One region of the Streptomyces sp. 4N124 genome, then DNA from elsewhere that is predicted to be linked to it. Evidence: riboswitches for the same ligand, from Rfam matches in the RefSeq annotation. Region 1 holds a riboswitch; the other holds the start of a gene.
What was found. A riboswitch is a leader RNA that binds a small molecule or an ion and turns the genes downstream of it on or off. The one in region 1 is predicted to bind cyclic di-AMP.
Positions count from the first base shown of each region.

Region 2: it holds a riboswitch for cyclic di-AMP, as region 1 does, so the genes downstream of both, ACTWQO_RS44155 (NlpC/P60 family protein) here and ACTWQO_RS40130 (M23 family metallopeptidase) in region 1, are expected to answer to the same signal.

Region 1 is NZ_JBQQBS010000061.1:51,799-57,552, reverse strand. It holds gene trmB (tRNA (guanosine(46)-N7)-methyltransferase TrmB) at 89-859, shown strand; partial or broken gene ACTWQO_RS40135 (PrsW family intramembrane metalloprotease) at 884-2,176, shown strand; partial or broken gene ACTWQO_RS40130 (M23 family metallopeptidase) at 2,409-3,449, opposite strand; cyclic di-AMP (ydaO/yuaA leader) riboswitch at 3,461-3,618, opposite strand; gene ACTWQO_RS40125 (helicase HerA domain-containing protein) at 3,870-5,754, opposite strand, start outside.
Region 2 is NZ_JBQQBS010000081.1:14,712-20,465, forward strand. It holds gene ACTWQO_RS44150 (tellurite resistance/C4-dicarboxylate transporter family protein) at 1-558, opposite strand, end outside; gene ACTWQO_RS44155 (NlpC/P60 family protein) at 672-1,835, opposite strand; cyclic di-AMP (ydaO/yuaA leader) riboswitch at 1,844-2,014, opposite strand; gene ACTWQO_RS44160 (ScyD/ScyE family protein) at 2,278-3,366, shown strand; gene pcrA (DNA helicase PcrA) at 3,492-5,754, shown strand, end outside.

The DNA.
Region 1 (5,754 bases):
CCATGCCCGCAGCTTGGCGGGGGCCAGTAAAATCGACCCCACTGTGTCTGAGACTCACCACGCCACCGAAGCTGATCACGCAGCCGGCATGTCCATTCGTCATAGCCGAGCCAAGGGGGAGCCGCGGTTTCCCGATGGGCCGAAGGCCGATCCCGCGGGGTCGCATTTCGAGCGGCGGATTCGGAGTTTTCAGCCTCGGCGGAGCAGGGTGACGGCGGGGCAGGCGGATGCGTTGCAGCGGCTGTGGCCCCAGTGGGGGCTGGATATCGACGGGCAGCGGGTCGTCGATCTGACCGAGCTGTTCGGGAACGCGAACCCTGTCGTGCTGGAGATCGGGTTCGGGATGGGGGAGGCGACCGCCCAGATGGCCGCGGCGGACCCCGGGACCAACATCCTCGCCGTCGATGTGCACACCCCCGGCCAGGGCAATCTGCTCAACCTGGCCGACCACCACGGCCTGTCCAACATCCGTGTGGGCAACGGCGACGCGATCATCCTGCTCCGCGAGATGCTCGCCCCCGACTCCCTCGACGGGCTGCGCGTCTTCTTCCCCGACCCCTGGCCCAAGAAGCGGCACCACAAGCGGCGGCTGATCCAGCCGGAGTTCCTCAGCCTCGCCGCGACCCGGCTGAAGCCGGGGGCGACCGTGCACTGCGCGACCGACTGGGAACCGTACGCCGAACAGATGCTCGAGGTGCTGAGCGGGCACCCGGACTTCGAGAACACGCAGCCCGACGGCGGTTTCGCGCCGCGTCCCGACTTCCGGCCGCTCACCCGTTTCGAGGGCCAAGGGCTGGACAAGGGACATGTCGTGAACGACCTGCTGTTCCGCCGCGTACTGCACGAAGGTCCCCAGTAACCTTCCCTCGTTAGGGTCAAAACCGTGGCCACCACCCCCCCGTTCCCGCCGCACACCGGAGATCCCGCCGGTGGCACGCGGCGGCACGCGCACTGGTGGCAGAAGCGCTGGGTGCGGTACGGCGCCCTCATCACGCTCCTCGCGCTGTCCGGCCTCGTCATCCTCGCCCTGGTCCGCGAACAGACCGGCACGGAGGGGTTCCTGGTCGGGCTCGGTCTGTCGGTGTTCCCCGTGCCGCTGCTGATAGCCGCCTTCCGCTGGCTCGACCGGGTCGAACCCGGCCCCTGGCGCAACCTCCTCTTCGCCTTCGCCTGGGGCGCCTGCGCGGCGGCGCTGATAGCGATCGTCGCCAACAGCTTCGCGACCAGATGGATAGCTACGGCGACCGCGGATCCGTCCAGCGCGGACACCCTCGGGGCGACGGTGATAGCGCCGATCGTGGAGGAGTCCGCCAAGGCGGCGGCCGTACTGCTCGTCTTTCTCTTCCGGCGACGCGACTTCACCGGGATCGTCGACGGGGTGGTGATAGCGGGGGTCACCGCGACCGGCTTCGCGTTCACCGAGAACATCCTCTACCTCGGTACGGCCTTCGGGACCGACCAGCTCACCGGCGACCGCGGTATCGCCTCCGTGACCGCGGCGACGTTCTTCGTCCGCATCATCATGTCGCCGTTCGCCCACCCGCTCTTCACCGTCCTCACCGGCATCGGCTTCGGTGTCGCCGCGCTCTCGGCGGACCGGCAGCATGTCCGGCGCGTGCTCGTGCCGCTGTCCGGGCTGCTGCTGGCGATGGGCATGCACGCGATGTGGAACGGCTCGTCGAGCTTCGGCACGTACGGGTTCTTCGCCGTGTACGCCATCTTCATGGTGCCCGCGTTCGTGCTGCTGACCTGGCTGTTGATCTGGACGCGGCAGCGGGAGCTGAGGACCGTACGGGCCGAGTTGCCCGCGTATGTCGCCGCGGGCTGGCTGGGGCCGGCCGCGCCCTTTGTACTCGGGTCGATGCGGGCGCGGCGGCTGGCCCGGGAGTACGCCCGTCGTCACTTCGGCAGGCCGGCGGGGCGGGCGGTGGCGCAGTACTAGGCGTACGCGACGTCGCTGGCGTTTCTGCGGCATCGGGGGCGGCGGGGGCGGGCGGGGGCCGACTTCGTCGTACGGGAGCGGGAGTTGCTGCATGAGCTGTGGCAGCGGAGGGGGGTTGCGGGGCCGGCGCTGGACCATGCGGCGCGGGTGGCTGCGCCGCCTTTGCCGGTGTACGGGGCGTATGGGAATGCGGTGCCGTATCCGTATCCCGCGTACAACCCGTATCGGACCTAGCCGGCGTTGCGAGTGGCCCGGCGTGCGGCTGGGCGGGGGTGGGTGCGCGGCCCCCGGCGCTGACGGGGTGCCGCCTGCGCCCACCCGTGCCGCCCTAGGCGGCACGAATGCCCGCAGCTTGGCGGGAGGTACTGCCGCCTGCCAGGTGGGCACCGCCCCCGGCGGCACGCATGCCCGCAGCTGAGCGGGACGGCGGCCGCAGCTGAGACGGCCCCGCCGCAGCAGCGCTACCTCAGGGGTTCAGCCCCTTGCTCCGCAGCCACGCCATCGGGTCGATGCCGCTGTCGGAGCCGCCGGTGTGGACCTCGAGGTGGAGGTGGGCGCCGGTGACGTTGCCGGTGGCGCCGACGCGACCGATGACGTCGCCGGTGGCGACCTTCTGGCCGACGCTGACGCTGATCGAGGACTGGTGGGCGTACCAGAGCTCGGTGCCGTCGTCGAGGGTGAGGACGGTCTTGTAGCCGTAGGAGCCGTCCCAGCCGGCCTCGGTGATCGTGCCGCTGTGGATGGCCTTGATGAGCGTGCCCGTGGGGGCGGCGAAGTCGAGGCCGGTGTGGTAGCCGGAGGACCAGAGGGAACCGGCCTGACCGAAGGTCGAGGTGATGGTGTACGAGGAGGTCGGCAGCGCGAACTGCTTGGCCAGCTGGGCGAGCCGCTCGGCCTCCGCCTTGGCCGCGGCCTCCTCCTCCGCCTTCTTCTTCGCGGCGGCGGCCTTGGCCTTGGCCTCCTGCTCCGCCTTGGCGGCCGCTTCGGCGGCCTCCTTCTGCGCGGCGGCCTGCACGGCCTGCGCGGCCTTGCTGTCGACCTGGTCCTGCTGCCGCTCGGCCTGGGCGAGGATCCGGGAGCGCAGCGTCTCACCCGCGTCGGCGGCGGACTGCTCGCTCTCGGTGGAGGCCACGCTGACAGTGCTGAGCGCGGTCGCGGTGTCCGCCGAGTCCTCGGCGGCGTCGTCCTAGATGATCGAGCCCACGGACGGCAGGTCGGGCAGGGAGATGGACACCGGCGGCTTGCCGGTGTTGGCGCTGGCCATGCCGCCCGCGCCGACAGCGGCTATGACGCCGACGCCGAGAACCGTGGAGCTCCGGGCGAATGCCCCGTTGCGCTGCTTGCTGACGCGGTGCCGGCCGCGTACGGGACGAATGGACTCCTCGGTGGGGTTCCACTCCTCCAGCGGGCCCTCGTCGTCGGTGCGGTAGCCGCCGTACACAAAGGTGTCGGGCTCGCGCTGACTCGGCACGAAGGGGGCCTCGGGGGCAGGCCGGTTGGACGCCACGTAGGCGTACTCCTTTCCTTCCTTCTCGCCTACCGGGTTAGCTGACGGGTTCGGAGCAGGAAGGTCTCCTACGCGCGTATACCTACCGTGCTTCCACGGTGGCATCCGCGCGATTCACCCCAAGGTGGTGGTTCCCCGGTTCCCTTGCGGAATTCGGCGCGTGCGCACGGAGCCGACTCTTGTGACGGCTGGGACGACCGCGCTGCGTTATCGAACGTTAATAGACGCGGGGGCCGGATTCCAAGCGGTTCCGCTTGATCATTAACGTTTTTGCGCAGGACGTACGGGTCATGACCGATGAAAAACGGGCGAGTTGGCCGCGCCTCAGCGACAACTCAGCAGTCACACCAGTTCTGACGTTGTGTCAGTTGTTACCGGAGCGGGACCGTCCACTCACGCCGGGTGACAACAACCGCGCCCTCACGTACCGCGGCGGGCTCGCTCGACGATCTCGTCCTCCTTGAGCGGCACATCGTGGTGACTGAGACAGATCGGCACCTCGATCTTGCTGAATCCGGTCCCCTCGGTCGCGGCGTTGAACATGCCGCGCGAGAGACCCGCGAGGTTGTCGAGGACCGCGTTCCGCGCCTCCGCCATGGTCTCGACGGCGTTGATCTGAGCGGGAACGGTAAGGCGGCCGATGAACTGGTTCACCGTGTTGCCCAGCGCCTGATTGTGGATCCCCCTGGGCGTCTGCGAGGCGAGGACCATCCCGAGTCCGTATTTGCGTATCTGGCGGATGAGTTCGACCGTGCTCTCCGTACTCGGACTCGCCGCACCGGAGGGTACGAAGTTCTGCGCCTCGTCCATCACCAGTAGCCCGCCCAGGGCACGGTCGCCGACCGGGTGCGCCCGGAACCATGAGAACAAGGTCGCCTGGAGACGGCTGACGAACTGGGCCGGTCCGTCGCCGGACAGGCCGACGAAGCTGATCACCGAGATACGGGCGGTCTTTCCCGGCGACGGGATCAGGAGCATCCCGGGATCGGCGGGTGCGCCGGACTCCCCGAACAGCGGGTCGGTCTCCATCGCGGCTTCCAGCGTGTCCGCCATCTGAACCGCGAAGCGACTGGTCCTGCTGTTCACGATGTCGGGCGAGGGCTCGGCGAGCAGCTCGACGAAGCCGGCCAAGGTCTTGCCGCCGTCGCGCGCGTACCGTTCGAGGGCACGTTTGAGCACCCCCAGCTGCTGGGTCGCGCGAGCACTGCTGCCCCGTACACCGGCATGCGGCGCGAGTGAGGTCACGGTCGACCTGACCAGACGCGGGAAGTCGTCCTCGTCGTCAAGGACCGGACCGAAGTCGGGGAGCGGGTAGAAGGAGATCGGGCGTCCCCGGTTCAGGCCCGGCGTCCACACCACCACTTCGACATCCGCGAAATAGCGTCGGGCCTCGCGCTCCTGTTCCTCCGCCCAGCGATCCGGCGTGCGCGGCCAGGGGTCGCCGAGCCGGGCGAGGTCGTCGTTCGGATCCAGCACGATCGCCGAGACACCGCGCAGAGCACATTGCTCCACAAGTCGCTTGATCAGGACCGTCTTGCCCGATCCCGCCGCCCCCACCACCGCGGTGTGCATCCGGAGCCGTTCCATGGGAACCGCGAACGGACGGCGGCCCCGGACCGTGGCGCCGATGACGATCTCGGTACGAGCCGGCTCGGCGTCCTCCGACATGTCCGCCGCGTCCGCCGTGTCCCCGCTGGAGCCGGTGTCCGTGGCCGTGATGCCGAATTGCTGCCGCAGATCGGCCAGCACCGGCGCGAAGACCTCTATACGGGAGGCGGGGCGTTCCTGTCGCAGCCATTCGGCCAGGCCTGGCGCACGGTCGTCGAGCATGGCCCGGAGAGCGGCCAGGGTCCGGAGATCGGCGGCGCCGATCGGTAACGACACCCCACCCCGCGCCTCGAAGTCGTCCTTGATCTCCTTGGTCTTGGCACCGCTCGGATACGGCATGTTCCGCAGCAGGATCAGACGGCGACTCGTCAGGTGGGCCGCCAGGCCGGCCTCCACAGCCGCGTTGCGTATCCGGGTCTGGGCGGCGCGAGCGTTGTCCGTGGCGATCGCCCGTAAGGACCAGTGGATCTCGCTTTCGCTGTCCTCGTCGACGACATGGCGCAGCCGGGCGTGCAGCGCCGCCTTGCGGCCGAAGTCCGTCTCGATGAGGAACCGTGTCTCGTCCGCACCGAGTTCCTTGACCAGGCTCCGCAGTCCCGCGCCCAGCAGGGCGGGCATCACGTCGTCCTCGGACGCGGCGTTGAGCGGCCCGCGATCATCGGCCTCGGCACGGAGCTTTGCGAAGGACTCGGTCAAG
Region 2 (5,754 bases), on a different contig from region 1:
GGCCACCTGCCGCAGATCGAAGCAGGCCAGCGCGACGCAGTACAGCACAAGACCCAGCCAGAACAGCACCATCGCCGCCCGCGCGAGCCAGGCCGCCCCCTCGGCAGCGGCCAGCGTGGCGCCGAGCACCGCGAGCCCCTGCGTGGCCACGCAGCCCAGGAACACCGCGCCCGGCATACGCCGCCGCCAGTGCCGTACGACGGCGACGAGCAGCACCGGGCACAGCACGGCGGCCAGCGCGAGCAGCGCCTCGGCGAGCGGCTGCCAGTCCAGGGCGGAGAAGCGGGTGCCGAGGACCGTCGTCGCCGCCACGGCGGTGAGAGCGCCCGGCGTCGCCGCCTCGGCGACCCACCTCTCCCGCTGCCGCAGCAGCCGTACGACGAAGTCCGCGGCCAGCCCCAGCCACGCCGCGCAGGCCACCGCGAGGGCGATACGGGACAGGACCTCGTACCCCGTCAGATGCAGACCGACCGACACGATGCCGGTCGCCATCACGGCGGCACCGGCCGCCGGTGAGCGCTGTGCCCACCAGGCGCGGAGGGGAGAGGGGCGGGGCATGGCCCCGATGGTAGGGAGCGGCACGCGCCTTGAGAGCGGGGCACGCGCGCGTGCGTACGGAAAACGCACGAGCGCGTGCGCACGGGAAACCCCGGTGCCGCGTCCCTGTCCTGTCAGGCGGGCCGTACCACGCTGTGGATCGACGACTCACCGTCGTAGTAGATCGACTCCTCACGCACATAGGCCCCCGGCTTCGGCGCGTGGATCATCATCCCGTTGCCGATGTAGATGCCGACGTGGCTGATGTCGTCGTAGAAGAAGACCAGGTCGCCGGGTTGGGCGGCGGAGAGGGAGACGGTCGTGCCGGCGTTCACCTGGTCCCAGGTGGTGCGCGGGAGGGAGATGCCGGCGGCGTTCCACGCGGCCTGGGTGAGGCCGGAGCAGTCGTAGGAGTCGGGGCCCGTGGCGCCCCAGACGTACGGCTTGCCGATCGTGGAGCGGGCGAAGGCGAGGACCTTCTCGGCCTTCGTGGCGTACGAGGAGTCGGCCACGGAGGTGTCGGAGGACTCCGACGTGCCGGTGCCGCTCTCCTGCTGCCGTTGCGCCTCCTCCTGGGCCGCCGCCTCCGCCGCGGCCTGCTGCCTGGCGAGTTCCGCGGCCTTGCGCTCGGCCTCCTGCTGCTTCTGCCGCTCGATCTCCGCGAGCCGCGCCTTCTCCTCGGCGGTCAGCTTCGACAGCAGCTCGCGTGCGTCGGCCAGCTTCTGCTGGACGGTCGTCTTGGCGGTCTTCAGGTCGCCCTGCGACTCGGTGAGCGTCTCCAGGCTCGCGGTGGCTTCCCGGCGCTTCTCCATCGTCGCGGACTGCTGCGTGACGAAGTCGTCGACCGCCTCCTTCTGACGGCCGGTCATCCGGTCCATCAGCTGGGTCTGGTCGAAGTAGTCCTGCGGGGTGTCCGCGAGCAGGAAGGTCGCCGTGTCGGGGGCGGAGGCGCCGGTGCGGTACTGGGCCGAGGCGAAGGAACCCAGTTCCTCGCGCGCCTCGTTGAGCTTCTGCGTGCGCTGCGCGACGTCGTCGAGGAGGGTGTCGACGCGCTTGCGCTGCTTGGTGGTCTTCTCTTTCGCCGAGTTGTACTTCTCGGTCGCCGACTCGGCCTGGCGGTAGAGGTCGTCGACCTTCTTCTCGACCTCTTCGAGACTCGGCTTGTCGTCGGCCGGGGGAGCGGCGTTGGCCGACTGGGACAGCAGGGCCACGGAGGTGAGGGCCGCCGTGGCGAGGGCGGGGGTCCGTATGCCTGCGACGCGCGAACCCGAAGGACGCGACTTGCGGTGCGACGCCAAGGGAGGCGACTCCTTCCATCTTCCGCCTACCGAGTTAGCTGTCGGGTTCGGGCGGGTGGTTCGGAAGGGTTGCCCTACGACCGCTTCCCGAAGGGAAGTCCGGTCGATTCACCCCAAGTTCGGTGGGTCCCCGGCTCCGGTCTGCCCAGCGGGCGCGCCGGACTCGGCGGAGGCCGTACGGCCCGGCGACGTTCGCCGGTAGGGGTCGTGCGGCCTGGAGGAACGCTAGCCAACTCGTGTGGCCCCTGTGAAGGTTGATGGGCGAAATGCCCGATACATTTTCGTGACCTTAGCCTGGGGCGTCGCTCGCCGTGGTCAATACGCAGGGGTCTGCGGCGAGTTGCTCGTATTTTGTCCGGAGTGACAGCGTCCGCCCGCTTCGGGGCGGTAGCTTCCAGCCAGCCACGGTCGGGAGCCGTGGCGGCTGAGAGGGAGTACGGCCATGAGGACACGCACCGCACTCGTCATCGCCACAGGAGTCGCACTCACCGCCACCGCGGGCATCGCACCCGCGAGCGCAGGCGCCGGACAGGACAGCCACACCGGCGGCAAACCCGTCGTCCGCGTGATCGCGAAGGGCCTCGACAATCCGCGCCAGCTGTCGTACGACCACGGGCGCCTGTACGTCGCCGAGGCCGGCCGCGGCGGCAAGCAGTGCATCGGGGAGGGGCCGGAGGGCGAGACCTGCATCGGCCTCTCGTCGGCCGTCACCAAGATCTACTGGAACGGGGGCGCATGGAAGCACTACAGGGTGGTGCAGGGCCTGCCCTCGGCCGCCGCCCCGGACGGCGGCTTCGCGACCGGCGTCGACGGCGTCTCCGCGCGGCACGGCAAGCTCTGGGGCGTCGAGACCTTCGCCCCGCCGGAAGCCGGAGTGCCCACGACGCCGCCCTGGAACAAGCTCGGCAAGCTGCTGAAGATCACCCACGGCAAGGCGAAGATCGCCGCGGACATCGCGGCCGTAGAGCTGAAGCACAACCCGCACAAGGCATCCGTGGAGTCCAACCCGTACGCCGTCCTCGCGCTCCCCGACGGCCGCAAGATCGTCGCGGACGCCGCCGGGAACGACCTGATCGAGGTCTCGCCGTCCGGCCGGGCCCGCCCCTTCACCGTCTTCCCGGACCACGACAAGAACCAGTCCGTCCCGACCTCCCTGGTGCTCGGCCCCGACGGCAAGCTCTACGTCGGCGAGCTCAACGGCGAGACCGAGAAGCCCACCGCGCGCGTGTGGCAGGTCGACCCCTGGACCGGCAAGATCCTCGGCTGGAAGTCCGGCTTCGGCTCGATCACCGGCCTCGCCGTCAACGACAAGGGCGACCTGTACGTCAGCCAGCTCTTCGCCGGCGTCGTCACCAAGGTCTCCCACGGCAAGCGGACGAACGTGAAGGTGCCGTTCCCGGCGGGCGTGGCCGTCGACCCGTACGACGGCAAGGTCTATGTCTCGGCCTGGTCCGTCGCCGACCGGGACGGAACGGATCTGGGGCAGGGGAGGACGCCGGGCGGCCAGGTCTGGAAGATCCTCGGCTTCTGAGCCGGCCGGCCTTCTTCTGGGCCGACTGAGGGTTCGCACACTCTGAGACCCTTGGGGCTTGGAATTCGGCGATGTTCTCAGGGCGGCGGCGGGCTGTCAGTGGGGCGCCCTAAACTCGGAGAGCGATGAGCAGCCTCTTTGATGACAGCTTCCTGGCGGACCTCCAGGCCCCGCGGGCCCATGCGGAGGAACCCCCGCCGCCGCCCGAGGACGATCATGTGCCGGAGCCGGTTCCGGACGATCTGTTCGGCGGGAAGTTCGACGCGCCGCCGGACCGGGACGCGTACTACCGGGACGGCGCCCACCGCCCGGCGGTGGACCCGGCCGCGCTCCTGGACGGGCTGAACGAGAACCAGCGAGCGGCCGTCGTCCACTCCGGCTCCCCGCTGCTCATCGTGGCCGGCGCCGGCTCCGGCAAGACGCGCGTGCTGACGCACCGCATCGCGTACCTGCTCGGCGAGCGCAAGGTGCACCCCGGCCAGATCCTCGCGATCACCTTCACCAACAAGGCCGCCGGTGAGATGAAGGAGCGCGTCGAGCAGCTCGTCGGCCCGCGCGCGAACGCGATGTGGGTGATGACCTTCCACAGCGCATGCGTACGCATCCTGCGCCGCGAGTCGAAGAAGCTCGGCTTCACGTCATCCTTCTCGATCTACGACGCCGCCGATTCCAAGCGTCTGATGGCCCTGGTCTGCCGCGACCTGGACCTCGACCCCAAGCGCTACCCGCCCAAGTCCTTCAGCGCCAAGATCAGCAACCTCAAGAACGAGCTGATCGACGAGGAGGACTTCGCCGCCCAGGCCACCGACGGCTTCGAGAAGACCCTCGCCCAGGCATACGCGATGTACCAGTCGCGCCTGCGCGAGGCCAACGCCCTCGACTTCGACGACCTGATCATGACGACGGTCAACCTGCTGCGCGCCTTCCCGGACGTCGCCGAGCACTACCGCCGCCGCTTCCGGCACGTCATGGTCGACGAGTACCAGGACACCAACCACGCGCAGTACGCCCTGGTACGCGAACTCGTCGGCACCGGCGAGCACGACGAGGACGTACCGCCCGGCGAGCACGACCTGCTCCCCGCCGAACTGTGCGTCGTCGGTGACGCCGACCAGTCGATCTACGCCTTCCGCGGCGCGACCATCCGCAACATCCTCCAGTTCGAGGAGGACTACCCGGACGCGACGACGATCCTGCTGGAGCAGAACTACCGCTCCACCCAGACCATCCTCACCGCCGCCAACGCCGTCATCGAGCGCAACGAGTCCCGCCGCCCCAAGAACCTGTGGACCAACGCGGGCGCGGGCGCGCGCATCACCGGCTATGTCGCCGACACCGAGCACGACGAGGCGCAGTTCGTCGCCGAGGAGATAGACCGCCTCACGGACGCGGGCGACGCGAAGGCCGGCGACGTCGCGGTCTTCTACCGTACGAACGCCCAGTCCCGTGTCTTCGAAGAGGTCTTCATCCGCGTCGGCCTGCCCTACAAGGTCGTCGGCGGCGTCCGCTTCTACGAGCGCAAGGAGGTCCGGGACGTCCTGGCCTACCTGCGCGTGCTCGCCAACCCCGAGGACTCGGTCCCGCTGCGCCGCATCCTGAACGTGCCCAAGCGGGGCATCGGCGACCGCGCCGAGGCGATGATCGACGCTCTCTCGCAGCGCGAGAAGATCAGCTTCCCGCAGGCGCTGCGCCGCGTCGACGAGGCGTACGGCATGGCCGCGCGGTCGACGAACGCGGTCAAGCGGTTCAACGTGCTCATGGAGGAGCTCCGTACGATCGTCGAGTCGGGCGCGGGACCCGCGACCGTCCTTGAGGCCGTCCTCGAACGCACCGGCTACCTCGCCGAGTTGCAGGCCTCCACCGACCCGCAGGACGAGACCCGGATCGAGAACCTCCAGGAACTCGCCGCCGTGGCCCTGGAGTTTGAGCAGGAGTCCGGGGAGGGAGAGGCCGCGGGCGGACTCTCCGACTTCCTGGAGCGCGTCGCCCTGGTCGCCGACTCCGACCAGATCCCCGACGAGGACGAGGAAGGCGCGGGCGTCATCACCCTGATGACCCTGCACACCGCCAAGGGCCTCGAATTCCCCGTCGTGTTCCTGACCGGCATGGAGGACGGCGTCTTCCCGCACATGCGCGCCCTCGGCCAGACCAAGGAACTGGAGGAGGAGCGGCGCCTGGCGTACGTCGGCATCACGCGCGCGCGTGAGCGCCTGTATCTGACGCGGTCCGCCATGCGGAGCGCGTGGGGGCAGCCGTCGTACAACCCGCCCTCGCGCTTCCTGGCGGAGATCCCGGACCAGCACGTGGACTGGAAGCGGACCGGTCCCTCCGCGGCCCCCGCGGGCCCGGTGTCGGGTGTCGCCGCCTCGCTGTCCTCGTCCCGCTCCC